DNA from 4 places in the Brevibacillus parabrevis genome. Region 1 is predicted to be linked to each of the others. Evidence: riboswitches for the same ligand, from Rfam matches in the RefSeq annotation. Region 1 holds a riboswitch; each other region holds the start of a gene.
What was found. A riboswitch is a leader RNA that binds a small molecule or an ion and turns the genes downstream of it on or off. The one in region 1 is predicted to bind cyclic di-GMP.

Region 1 (3,246 bases):
GAAGAGAACTGCCCTTTTTGCTTTTTTCGTGATTCGTGAAAGGAAATTACAGAGCGGACTCCAGGCGGGACAACAGGGAGACGACCTCGCTCGATGCCTCCTGGAGCAAGAGATACGTTTGCTGCGCTCCCGCCAGATCTTGAGCCTGGTACTGCTCGACGGCTTGCTTGGCGTAAGCATGAACCATCCGGTGCGGCTCCTCAAGCTTTTTGAAGATCGGATTGTTTCGCACTTGGGCAGACAACTCGCCATAGTACCAGTTCCCGAGACGGCATGTGTGGTGGGAGCCCATTTCGCTTGCGTTCAAGTGCTCCAAGCCCAAAAACATGTTGTAAATTTTCCATTTCCACAGAAGATGGTCGGTTTTTGCCACGCGGACGATGTCTTTCGAGCTGAGCTTGACGTTGATCGTAAAGAATGTTTTGCGGTAATCGTCCATTTTTCGGCTCAATTCCAAAATCAGCTGGGCCGTATCCTTGGCGATTTCCTGCGAATGCGCGCTCAAGTCAAAAATCGTGGAGTTGCGGCGGGCAATGTCCGTTACGGAAGAAGCCTGCTCCTCGGTCATGGCGGCAATTTGCGAGGTCGATTGGCTGATTTCCTGCATCGCGGTCACAATTTTGTTCAAGGCGACGTCAGCGTATTGGGCCTCACTCACACAGCGCTCAACCAGTTTGCCTGTATCGTCCATTTGCTGGGTCACCTGATTGGAGACATGCTGCAACGATGCCATATTGGTTGTAATTTGGCTGATTTGTTCTTTTGTATGCTCGGCCAATTTGCGAACTTCTGAGGCGACAACGGCGAAGCCGCGCCCCTGGTCGCCTGCCCGCGCAGCCTCGATACTGGCGTTGAGGGCGAGCAGATTCGTTTGCTCGGCGATTTCCCGAATAATATGCACGACATCCTGGGTCTGGTGAATCTCCTGATCGAGCTTGTTGACGCGGCCCATGACCTCTTCGAAGACGCGCCCGACTTGCCGGATGTCTCCCAGCGCGGCATTGATGATCTGCCTGCTCTGTTCTGCGGAGTGGACGGCATCGTCCGTTCCTTCCGCCACCTTGATAGCGTGGTTGGCCACTTCCTGAATGGAAGCGCTCATTTCTTCCGTAGCTGCTGTCACGCTGTGGCTTTCCTCAATTTGTTCGTCCATGCCCGAGATGAGCTGTTTGGTCGTATCGAGCTGTGTCATATGATTCAACATGTCGGAGATGCCGAACAAAAATGATTTGAACGTCTCTTCCATATATACTTCCACGATCAGTTGCTGATCGAACGCTGCCAGTTTTTGGACGGATGTGACCATTTGCATCATTTGATGCGGCTGATGGCTCCATTTTTCCATCAAGATCGATGTCATGATCTGAATCAACATATGATGAGCGGAGATAAAATGATCGGCTGTCAGATGAATGCGGCTGTGAACTTGTCCAATCACAATTCTCGTCTTCACGTATTCGTAATCCACATTCGCCTGCAGAAACTGTTCAAGATACAACTCCAATGTGTGTTTCAATTTTCCTAGTGTTGAGTGGTCGAGAATCAGTTTTTGCAATTGATCAACAGCCGTGATTGCGCCGTAAAATTGGTCGACAATCTTCGCTTTAAAGGGCGAAAGCGTTTCGGCAGCATTTTTGACATGGGCGAGCGTGTCTTGATCCACCCCTAAAAAGGACAAGCGCTCCTTTACTCGTTCTCCTACTTGATCGATGTCAGTCGTGTGAGAGGATTTTACGTACTCTGTCCATGGCTTTGTTTTCTTCGTAAAAAATTGCATGCAGACCTCCGGATTCTTTGCTTTTCTCTTTTTTAGTCGTTCGCTTCAAAACGGGGGAAGAGAGCATACGTCAATGGTGCTTTGGTGAGTGAATTGGCGATAGTGGACACGACAAATGTTCTGGGATAAAATAAACCGACCCTACAGCAATAATAGGGTCGGTTGCACTACTCACTCCCAGCCATTCAAGTGCCCACATACAAATCGCTGATCATCGCTTCCACTTTCAGTTATACAATTTCACAATATATAGTCATATTAGCTTATATTAATTCAAAAAGGGAATAGCAAAAATGAGCTATTTACACTTTCAAGCAAAATATTATGGTTTTGCATAGGAACAACCAGGCGAAAGTGCAGGAAAGCTATTACGCCCGATCGTGGATATGATACGCTAGGAAAAAGGAGAGTGACAGCCAATGCCAGAGCAGTCGCCACTCGTTGATACACGAAATCGCCCTCTCCGCGATTTGCGTATTTCCGTGACAGACAAATGCAATTTTCGTTGCAGATACTGCATGCCTGCGGAAATTTTTGGACCGGACTTTGAGTTTTTGCCGCAGCACAAGCTGCTTTCATTTGAAGAGATTGTTCGACTGACCGACATTTTCGCCTCGCTTGGCGTCCAGAAAATCAGAATTACAGGCGGAGAGCCGCTCATGCGCAGAGGCTTGCCTGTGTTAATTGAAATGATAAAAAAAGTAGCAGGTATTCACGACATCGCTATGACCACCAACGGTTCGTTGCTCGTCCGCCACGCGCAGGCTCTGAAGGAAGCAGGACTTGACCGCGTGACAGTCAGTCTCGACAGTCTGGACAACGAGCGGTTCGGCACATTGAACGGCAGGGGCTATCCGGTAGAAGCCGTGCTGGACGGCATACGGGCGGCGGCTGAAGCAGGTCTTGGCGTGAAAATCAACATGGTCGTGCAGCGGGGAGTGAATGACCAAGATATTTTGCCGATGGCCAAATACTTCCGCGAGCAGGGGCATACTTTGCGCTTCATTGAATTTATGGATGTCGGAAACTCCAATGGCTGGAAGCTGGATCAGGTCGTGCCGTCCAGCGAAATCGTCCGCATGATTCACCAGGAGATGCCGCTTGTTCCGATCGAGGCAAATTACTTCGGGGAGGTCGCTTCGCGCTATCGCTACGAGGACGGGGATCAGGAGATCGGGCTGATTTCTTCTGTGACGCAAGCTTTTTGCTCCACCTGTACGCGCGCCAGGCTGTCCGCAGAGGGCAAAATGTACAACTGCTTGTTCGCTTCTGCGGGCGAAGACTTGCGCGAGCCGCTGCGAAACGGAGCGAGCGACGATGAGATCAGAGCGCAGATTCAGACGATCTGGAGCAAGCGCGATGAACGATATTCAGAAGAGCGGCTGGATGAGACGCCTGGCCTCGTAAAACGTCCCAAGGTGGAAATGTCGCACATTGGAGGATAGTGTGTGATAAGCCTTGACAAAGAC
Region 2 (3,246 bases), 2.1 Mb from region 1:
CGAGGCAAGGAACGCTGCCCGCACAGAGTAGACACAGCCAGACTGCTGAGAAGATTCAGCAGCCTGACCATCGGTTAATATCCCATTGCTGCGCCTTCCCCGCGAGGGTCTGCGCCGCCGAACTTCACGTTCGTTTGCGGATCGATCAAAATGGCGCCGGATTGTCCCATCGCATCTGTATAGGCTGCTTCCAGCTTTTCAACCGGATGTCCGCGCTTCACGAGTTCGTCCAACACTTCCTGCGGAATCCGGCTTTCGACTTTCAAATTGTTGGAGGCGGAGCCCCAGTTGCGTCCGTGCAGCCATCTTGGAGCCTCGATCGCATCCTGTACGCTAAAGCCGAAGTCGACAATACGCGTTACGAGAGCCGCTTGCGTTTGTGGCTGTCCTTCGCCGCCTTGTGTTCCGTAAAGCAGGTAAGGCTTGTCCCCTTTGAAGAGCATGGCAGGGTTAATCGTATGGAAGGTGCGCTTTCCAGGCTCCAGGTGGTTAATGTGTTTCGGATCGAGAGAGAAGTAGCTTCCACGGTTTTGCAACAGGACGCCAGTATCTTTTGCTACAATACCGGAACCCCAGTCAAAATAGTGGCTCTGGATGATCGAAACGGCGTTGCCGTCCTTGTCCACGACGCCAAACCAAGTAGTGTCCCCTTTTGGATCGAGCGGCTCTACTGCTTTTGCCGCTTGCTTCATATCGATGCGTGCAGCCAAATCTTTGCCGTGTTGCTTGGACAACAGCTCGTCCACCGGAATGTCGACGAAAGCAGGGTCTGTCAGCCATTTGTCACGGTCGGCAAAAGCTTGCTTGGTGGCTTCTACAATCGTGTGGTAGTAGTCCGGCGTCCCTTCGCCCATGCTCTTGAGGTCGAAGTTGTTCAACACGTTCAAGATCGAGAGCGAAGCCATGCCCTGGGAGTTGGGCGGTACGTTGTAAGCCTTGTAGCCGCGGTAGTCGACTGTAATCGGTTCTGCCCATGTGGAGGTGTGCTTTTCAAAGTCTTTCAAGGTGAGCAGCCCGCCGTTTTTCTGCATATCCGCTACGATTTTTTTGGCGACTTCGCCTTTGTAAAATCCGTCTGCTCCTTTTTTCGCAATGATTTGCAAAGTTTTGGCAAGGTCCTTTTGCTTGAGGATTTCGCCAGGCGCATACGGCTCTCCGTTCGGCTTCAGGAAGGTTTTGCGGAACCCTTCAAAGCGCTGGAGGTTTTTCAAATCGTTATCGTTCGGATCGATGGCGTATTTTGTCCAATAAACCTGGTTTGGTGAGACGGGATATCCATTTTCAGCGTATCCGATCGCCGGTTCAAGCAGCCTGTGCCACGGAAGCTTGCTGTTGCCCATGCTTTTGTGCGCGTAGTTGTACGCTTCCCACCAGCCAGAAACAACGCCTGGCACCGTATTGGCAGACTCGTAGCCGCGGGAAGGAATTTTTTCGTAGCCTTTGCCTTTGTAGTAGTCGATCGTTGCTTTTTCGCCAGCTCGTCCGCTGCCGTTCAGCGCTTTCAGTTCCTTGGTCTTGGCGTTGTAGATGAGCCAGAAGTTATCTCCGCCGATCGTTGTGTAATGCGGGTAGACGACGGCGAGAGTAGAAGCGGCGGTGATGGCGGCATCTACAGCGTTGCCGCCGTCTTCCAATGTTTTCAGGGCTGCTGCTGTAGCCAGATAGTGTGGTGTTGTTACCATTGCGTTTGGCGACATTGATGTTGGCCGATTAGCTGCTTGAACCGGAGACAGGGTTGCCAGGCCGATTGCAGTAGTCAATGCGACAGTAGAAAGTTTCTTCCAGAATGACATCGTATGAAGCCTCCTTGTATGTTTGATGAACGATTCCAACAATCCGACAGCTTTTCGCAGCCTCACCTCCTTAACTGAAAATGAATATTTTTACACATAAATACATAAATGGACAAAAATAGACAATTGTTGCGCAAAAAAAGACCAATGATATAGGATCATTGGTCTTGTCCTACACCAATACTTCGGTAGCTGGCTGGCATGCCCGCTTGTGCGGAGGTAGCCCCTCTAGCTTTGCGTCGCCGGATTTCCCCGGGTTTGCCGTTTCGATATCAATGGGTAACGCATCCAGTTGATAATAGAAAACTGATTCAATTGTTACAGGAAAATTTTCCTAATCATCCGTTTGTCAATAATATAGACTATTTGTCGATTGGGGTAAATAAGAAAAATTTTTTTAATCTAGAAAAAAAGGGAGGAACAGGGAGTTGTGCGTTTTTCCCGACATTCACACACCACTATTGGCCGAACTGCTTATGATGGTAAAAACGCACATTTGCCAAGGAGTGAATCAAGGCCATGATGCATCCCGATACGGAGCTTCGCTATATCAACGATGAAATCGGGTACGGTGTTTTTGCGACAAAATTGATCCCGAAAGGCACGATTGTCTGGGCACAGGATGACCTGGATCAGGTATTGGACCCGACATATGTGGAAAAACTGGACCCATTGAGAAAGCAGGATGTGCAGAAGTATTCCTTCAAAAATCAGTTTGGAAAATACATCTTGTGCTGGGATAAGGCCCGATTTGTGAACCACAGCTTCCATGCGACCTGCGTGGCGACGATGTACGACTTGGAGCTGGCTGCCAGAGACATTTTGCCGGGGGAAGAGCTGACCGATGATTACGGTACGCTGAATCTGGATGAACCGTTTGATTGCTTGCCGGAGCCGGGGACGAATCGATCGCGGGTGATGCCTGATGACTTGCTGCGCTATTACCGGCAGTGGGATGAGGTCGCAGCTGAAGCTTTCGCCCGGTTCAATCATGTTGAACAGCCGCTGCTCCACCTGGTTCGACCCAAGCATTTGAAAATTATTCGCGGCATAACCGAGCAGCGTCGCTCCCTCGACTCTATCATTTCGTTGTACTGCCAGCCGCAATCCCAATGGCAAAAAGAGCAGGAATGGTAGAGACAGCGGGCCGGACAACGGCCCGATTTTGTTGAACTCTGGGAAGAGAATCAGTATTATGGAATGTAAAGGTGAAGTGAAAGGTTGATTTCATTGGAAAACAAGGTAGCGTCATCCAATTTTATCCGCAATATCGTGATTGACGACTTGCAAGAAGGCAAGGTCAAGGAAGTCATTACCCGCTTTCCGCCGGAACCGAACGGGTATCTTCATATTGGACATGCAAAAGCCATCTGCCTCAACTTTGAGCTGGCAAGCGAGTTCAAAGGAAAGGCCCACCTCCGTTTTGACGATACCAATCCGGTGAAAGAAGACA
Region 3 (3,246 bases), 2.0 Mb from region 1:
AACACGAGGTTTAAGCCTTGCTTTTGTCATTCAGTGGTTCGTGTTTGCCGGGATTTGTTTGCTGCTGATGTGGATGAACCGCGCAGCGAAAACCATTTTGCTCATTCCGTATGTCTTGGTTGGCGTCCTTTCTCTTATTTGTGTTATGCATTTGCTTACTTTTCCCCGGACAGCCGAGAGGAGTATGCTAAATTTGTTCGAGTACCTCGCTCTTGTATCTCTTTATCCCAACTATCGCCCTGTTATTGCGATGTCAGTTGTAGCCATCATTACTGCGAATCTAGGTCAATATCTGAATGTTTATGCAGATGCAAATAATGTTCCGCTCGTCGTGGTTGCCATCATCACGATCTATGTCGCAAAGCTTAACGAGAACGTGTATTTGCAAGCGGAAAGCCGGCATAAGGAAACGCTGTTTGCTAAACAGCAAATCGAGCAAATTTTTGGTAAGGTGTTACATTCGGTGGAGACGCTTAAACAATTCAGCTTGTCGCTAAAAGATAATGTCCTTTTTACGGAACGCGTCTCTCGGGAAGTATTGACGTCTTTTTCCGAGGTGGCTAAAGGCGTGCAACTGCAGGCAGCAAGTGTCGGCGATATCTCCAACTCCGTACAAGATTCAAATCATGGAGTTCAGCGAGTAGCCGCCAGTTCGCAGCGCATGAAAGATTTAACATTAGCGACTGTGAAGGTAACGGAAGAAGGAAATGAACAGGTGTCGACGCTAACGAAACAAATGGCTCATATCAGTACGATCATCGATAAAACCGTGACGTTGATGAACGAGCTTCATGAACGAAATCAGCAAATCGGTTCTGTTCTTTCCAAGATTAGCGAGATCTCCAACCAAACCAACCTGCTGGCCTTGAATGCTGCCATCGAAGCAGCGCGTGCGGGAGAGCACGGGCGGGGTTTTGCCGTGGTTTCTGATGAAGTGAGGAAGCTGGCTGTCCATTCACAGCAATCGACGGAAGAAATAGCAGGCATATTGGTGGATATCCAAAATAAGACAAGCGACCTTGCCAAGCAAATCATTACCGGACAAGCCGCTGTTGTAGACAGTCAAAACGCTGCGCAGCACACAGAATCCATACTAAAACAAATTACAAATAACGCGAATAGCGTTGTGATTCAAGCGGGCGAGGTTGAGACGCTCATTCATGCGTTGGAGAATGGCTCGCTGCGGATTGTGGATGAAATCACCCAGATTTATAGCGTAACGGAACAATCGAGTGCGTCTGTAGAGCAAGTATTGGCGAGTGTAGACGAACAAACAGAACGGATTGAACAAATTGTGGCAAGCTTTAGAGAGTTGGAGCTGCTTACCGATACGTTAAGCAGCTTGGCTGTGGAGTCTGGGAAGTAACTATGATCTGATAGCATCCCCTTTAAGTAGACATGGCGTGAAAAGCGCACAATGGTTTACTTGGAGGGGCTTTTTTGTAATTTTATGCAAGAAAAGTAGTTTAGCTATCAAACAAATCGGGTAAAGATTTCGTGTGGAAAAAAATCCAAGGCATTATTTGAAAGTTAACCCACATTTTTACTTTCGTGTGCTATAGTAAATTTATAAACAAAATACGACAAAAAATGACAAAGGCAAACCTGTTGAAAGGCAGGGACGCAAAGCCACGGGTCTAAGGCAAGCAGATTGCATTTCTCTGCTGCTACGATAGCCGGGTTGCCATGCCGAACGCAAAAAGGCTGTCCGGGTGGCAGTCTTTTTTGTTGTGAAAAAAAGGATAGGAGGTACACCGTGTGATGGAATCAAGTCTAAAGAAAAAGTTAATTGTCGTTATGTGCCTGCTTTTGATCATCAGCTTGGGCACGGTATGCGGGGCCAGCTACTACAGCTCTTCGCAATTGCTATCATCGAGCCTGGACAAAGAAGCGGAACTGACAGCCAGCAATCTATCCATCCGTATCGACAGCTTCTTCCAGGAAAAAATCGGAATCGTGGAAACAGTCGGGGAGATGATGTCCTCAGACAACAATTTCGAGCATGACTTGAGGCTGATTCAGGAAGCGCAAAAGAAAAACCCTGAGTTTGAAACGTTTTTCTTTTCCTATGACTTGAGCGGCAAAAAGGTCATCAACTTCAAAGGAGAGGAAACCAATCCTTCCGACCGTCCGCATTTTCAGGAAGCAGGAAAAGGCGAAGGGAAAATCATCGTATCCGAGCCGGTTGTTTCCCAACGGACAGGCAATAACATTGTGACGGTCATCTTGCCATTGATGAAAGACAACCGCCAATACGGCTATGTCGGCTCTACTATCCCAATCAATGAGATTCAAAAAACGGTTTCTGAAGAGAAATTCGGGCACAGCGGCTATGCTTTTCTCGTCAGCAAAAAAGGAACGTATATCTGGCATCCGAATAGCGAGTTTATTTTGAAGCAATCCGTGCTGGAAAGCGACATTCCCGAGCTGAAAACGGCATTTGAAGCGACGCAGCAAGGCGGGCATGGAATTATTCAATACCAGCAGGAGCAAACAGCGCAGTTCTCCTCATACGCATCGACGAAACTGAACTGGGGCGTATTCATCACGGCTCCGGTCAAAGATTTGCACGCTCCGGTAAATGAGCTGTCGATCAAGCTGCTTGCGATTTCACTGGTTGTGTTGGCGCTCGGGATCATTTTCGTATACTGGCTGTCTGTTCGCCTGGTGAAACCGATTCAGCGTCTGAACCAAGTGGTCAATGTGGTGGCGCAAGGGAATCTCACGCAGACCGTTACGGTAGACGGCAAGGATGAGCTTGCGGTGCTTTCCCGTGACTTCAACCAGACTGTTGCCCACTTGAAAGGTCTGATTGAGGGCGTGTCGCAATCTTCCGAGCAGGTGCTGCGCTTTACTCAGGAAGTATCGGCAGGCATTGAGCACGCGACGGAAAACGTCAATCGCATCGGGCAATCGATCAATCAAATTGCAGGCGGAGCGGAAGCGCAGGCGACCAGCTCCAAAGATGTCGCGCTGTCCATGAATGATATGGCAGCAGGGATCGTGAAAATCGCCGAGACATCTGCGCATGTTTCCGAGGCGGCGCGCGAGGCTTCGGAACAGGCTGAGCAAGGAACGACTGTCGTGGAGCAGGCGGTGCGGCAAATGGGCAGCATCGGCGAAGGAACGACCAAAGCAACTGAGGCCATCGAACGTTTGAACAGCCGCTCCAAGGAAATCGAAGGGATTCTCGATACGATCAGCCAGTTGACGTCGCAAATCAACCTGCTCGCTCTCAATGCGTCG
Region 4 (3,246 bases), 570 kb from region 1:
CGAGCTGCCCGCCGCGATCATGCCTGCCGCGATGAACTGTGCAGAGCCTGCGTACAGCAAAATGCTCATCAAAGCAATTTCCATGATGCTCAGCCCAGCCGTCTTTTCCAGGACACCTGCCGCAAATCCGATGCTCAAATAACCGAGCAAGGTCGGAATGCAATCTTTGACCCCCTGCATGAAGCTTCCCTGATCTCTTGCGTTCGACAACGTTTCTACGTGCAGTTGCTCTCGCCCCACTGTTCTCCCTCTCTCTCTTTTTCACTGCTGGTTAAGAAAGCTTTTTCCCGTAACCACCTGGTAAAGATCCGGTTTGTTTCGCCAAAGCGTCTCGACTTTTTCCGGTCCCAGCACCTTTGTCACTTCTGCAAACATAATGTCGTGGCGAATGTACTCGACAGCCACCAAAACGAGAGCCGGGTCCTTCGTTTTGACGGCCCAGGCAGCCGTATTTGGCGCAAAATTGGCGATCAGGACTTCCTCCAAATCTCGCGCCACGATCGTGAGATGCCCGCCCATGCGCTCTTCTGCGACATCTGGCGCCATGTAGTCATGGTGATACGTCGTTCCCACCCGCGTCTGTGCTTGCCCAAACAGCACGGTAAAAACAGAAATGCCTGCCTCTGTGCACGCATCTACACTTTCCTGGATAGCCGGCACCTGCGGCTCCCAGATCGACAGCCATACTTCTCCTGTCGCCTGCTTGATCATTTGCCGCATCTCCGTCAGCACCAGTTCGTCGCCGCTGATCCGGCGAATCACATCGACTTCTTGTTCAGACTCCAAAGCGGACAAGCTTTTTTCCAAATAGTCGAAGGACTGCTCGAACTGTCCACGCAATCTGCGAATCAACTCTCTGGCCGCAAGCGGCGCGTAAGTCACAGGCTCTGAAGGCACCGTATAGACCGCCCCTTTTTCCAGCAGCTTGCCTATGACCTCGTAAATCATCGAGCGCGGTACGCCGGAGCGCTTGCTGATTTCGTATCCGGTAATCGGGGAATGCTTCAACAAGCCAATGTAAGCCTTGCACTCGTATTGGGAAAAACCGAGCTTTTGCAACTCTTTGTAAATGTCGTCCATATCGTCCTCTTTAGTCGTTAGTCTTATACTCACTATAATGCCTCTCCCGCCAAACATGCAACAAAAAAAGCCCTCGGCATTCGAGAGCTTTTTTCACACATGCTGTTAAGCGATTTCTTTCACTTTAATATAAGAAACGTTTCGCACATTGATGACGATATCGTCGTACTGGAGCCATCCATCTTTCTGGTTGGCGACCATCTGGATGATCTCTTCCGGTTCTGTCGTCTCAATGCGGATCACTTCTCCCCCTGAAAAGTGAAATTCGATTGTTTTCGTCTCTGCCATCCTCTCATCCCTCCTCTTCTCTCTATCTTTATCGGATGGATGGTAAAATTTTGTTACGCTACTCTTACCGTTACCTTAATTCTGACTATTTTTATAAAGAATTGGTTATTTTTACCCTACCAAAACTTGACAAGACTGTTTCTTTTGGATTATATTTTGCATGATTCGACATGACTATACATTTTTCGCAAACTGAATGACAAAGGCAAAGTCATCGAAAGGTGGCGACGCAAAACCACGGGTCTAAAGTCTTCGACCATGACAGCCGGGTTGCCATACATCATGTGCGTAATTGTGCGATGATGGTGACTGAAGGCTGTTCCCGTGTGTGGAATGGCCTTTTTTGTGTGAAAAACGTCTCGACGTTTTTCAGGAAATTGGATGTGGCCGCTTGCGGTCAACAAAACGGTCATGGCCGTTTTGTGTGCAATCTCATAGAAAGGAGGCGCCAGTCCATCTATCAACAGTAAACTTGTACATGAAAAATCAAAAGAGAGATAAAAATGGAGTGGAGTATTATGTACAAACTGGTTGATTCAGTAGAGTCTTTGGCGAGTTTTCACCAAATCAAGGAGAGCGTTTGGACCTCCATGGGCTTTGAAATGGAATACGTCAAAAATGGTTCCGATGCTTATTTGCTATTGTCAGAAGATGACGAAGCAGGCGGTACTTTTGAATTTACGCCACATGAAAAATCTTCTGCTTTTCTCCGCGATTTGTTTCAGGACGTGTTGAGCGCCGATATGAAAGTGGTGGAAGTAGACAGTTTCGCTGTCTTGCCGAAATACCGTGGAAAACTGGGACGTTGGGGCGTTGCCCTCATGATCGATTATGCTGAAAAACACGGTTATACGCATGCAGTCGGTTTAGCAGACCCGGCTTTTTTTCAGTTGATTAATACAAAATACAACGTCAAAGCGACACAAGTGAAGGATATGGTCTACTACAAAGGAGCGAACGCCATCCCGACCATTTTTCACCTGCAGGAAGCCTATACAAGCAAGGACCATCCCGCGTTTTCCTGGTATCAAACGCTTTGCAAACAAATAAAAGTTGAGGTTAGCTGACATGGAACTTTTACAAAGAAGAAATAATTGGGTCGTCATTGTTTTTGCAAGCATCATTACCGTGGTGCAAATCGTGAATCTCATCATGGGAGTGCCGATTTCCTTCGTCTTGACTGTGCTCAGTATTTTGTACGGAGTGCTGGCGCCGTTCGCGTATTTGTCCAATCGTCCGGCGTGGCGCGACAAAATGGCTCCATTCATGAAGTTTTTCAACTTCGCGGTAATCGGCATCTTCATGTTCATAATTACCGGGCTTGATCCTTGGCTGGTCAATATTATGACCATCATGTTCTTCGTAGCCGTCATGGGGATTTATCAGGACAGGCTGATCAACATTTTGACGATCGTGGCAGCGCTCGGGATCGTCACGTACTACTTCCTGACAAATGGCGAGGCGATTTTTTATACCTCCAATCCGGTTCATTTGATGTACTACCTGCTTACCTTCTGCTTCGTATCGGCAACAAGCATGATGCACGCGATATTCAACAACAGACTGCAACAGGAAAGCGAAGAACAGAAGCAGCAGGCGATCGCTTCCAAAGAATCGCTGCAACGCATTTTGGATCAGATCAACGAATCGCTCAGCTCTGTGCAGGAATACCAGGAGAATCTGAACAAGGTGACGGATGGCGTGAATGTCCGGGCAGTTGAAACCGTCGCTTCCCTTCAGGAAATCATGCGCTCCTTCTCTGTGCAAACCGACAACACAAACGAGCTGCGCCGCGAGATGGGCACGACCAATCTCCAGGTAGAAGACATGACTCGTTCTGTCACAGAGATGCACGATTACGTAGAATCGACGAAAGAA

Region 2: linked by a shared signal. The riboswitch ahead of ggt (gamma-glutamyltransferase) and the one ahead of IRJ17_RS24460 (methyl-accepting chemotaxis protein) in region 1 are both predicted to bind cyclic di-GMP.
Region 3: linked by a shared signal. The riboswitch ahead of IRJ17_RS05895 (methyl-accepting chemotaxis protein) and the one ahead of IRJ17_RS24460 (methyl-accepting chemotaxis protein) in region 1 are both predicted to bind cyclic di-GMP.
Region 4: linked by a shared signal. The riboswitch ahead of IRJ17_RS27030 (GNAT family N-acetyltransferase) and the one ahead of IRJ17_RS24460 (methyl-accepting chemotaxis protein) in region 1 are both predicted to bind cyclic di-GMP.

What each region holds. Positions count from the first base shown of each region.
Region 1 covers NZ_CP064090.1:5,314,755-5,318,000, reverse strand. Annotated here, with positions in the region: gene IRJ17_RS24460 (methyl-accepting chemotaxis protein) at 47-1,777, opposite strand; cyclic di-GMP riboswitch class II at 1,926-2,008, opposite strand; gene moaA (GTP 3',8-cyclase MoaA) at 2,197-3,222, shown strand.
Region 2 covers NZ_CP064090.1:1,303,826-1,307,071, forward strand. Annotated here, with positions in the region: gene ggt (gamma-glutamyltransferase) at 75-1,793, opposite strand; cyclic di-GMP riboswitch class I at 1,978-2,066, opposite strand; gene IRJ17_RS06255 (SET domain-containing protein) at 2,313-2,930, shown strand; gene IRJ17_RS06260 (glutamine--tRNA ligase/YqeY domain fusion protein) at 3,015-3,246, shown strand, end outside.
Region 3 covers NZ_CP064090.1:1,224,030-1,227,275, forward strand. Annotated here, with positions in the region: gene IRJ17_RS05890 (methyl-accepting chemotaxis protein) at 1-1,366, shown strand, start outside; cyclic di-GMP riboswitch class I at 1,589-1,689, shown strand; gene IRJ17_RS05895 (methyl-accepting chemotaxis protein) at 1,762-3,246, shown strand, end outside.
Region 4 covers NZ_CP064090.1:5,887,303-5,890,548, forward strand. Annotated here, with positions in the region: gene IRJ17_RS27015 (AzlC family ABC transporter permease) at 1-180, opposite strand, end outside; gene IRJ17_RS27020 (TrmB family transcriptional regulator) at 262-1,080, opposite strand; gene IRJ17_RS27025 (hypothetical protein) at 1,186-1,368, opposite strand; cyclic di-GMP riboswitch class I at 1,563-1,646, shown strand; gene IRJ17_RS27030 (GNAT family N-acetyltransferase) at 1,971-2,435, shown strand; gene IRJ17_RS27035 (methyl-accepting chemotaxis protein) at 2,437-3,246, shown strand, end outside.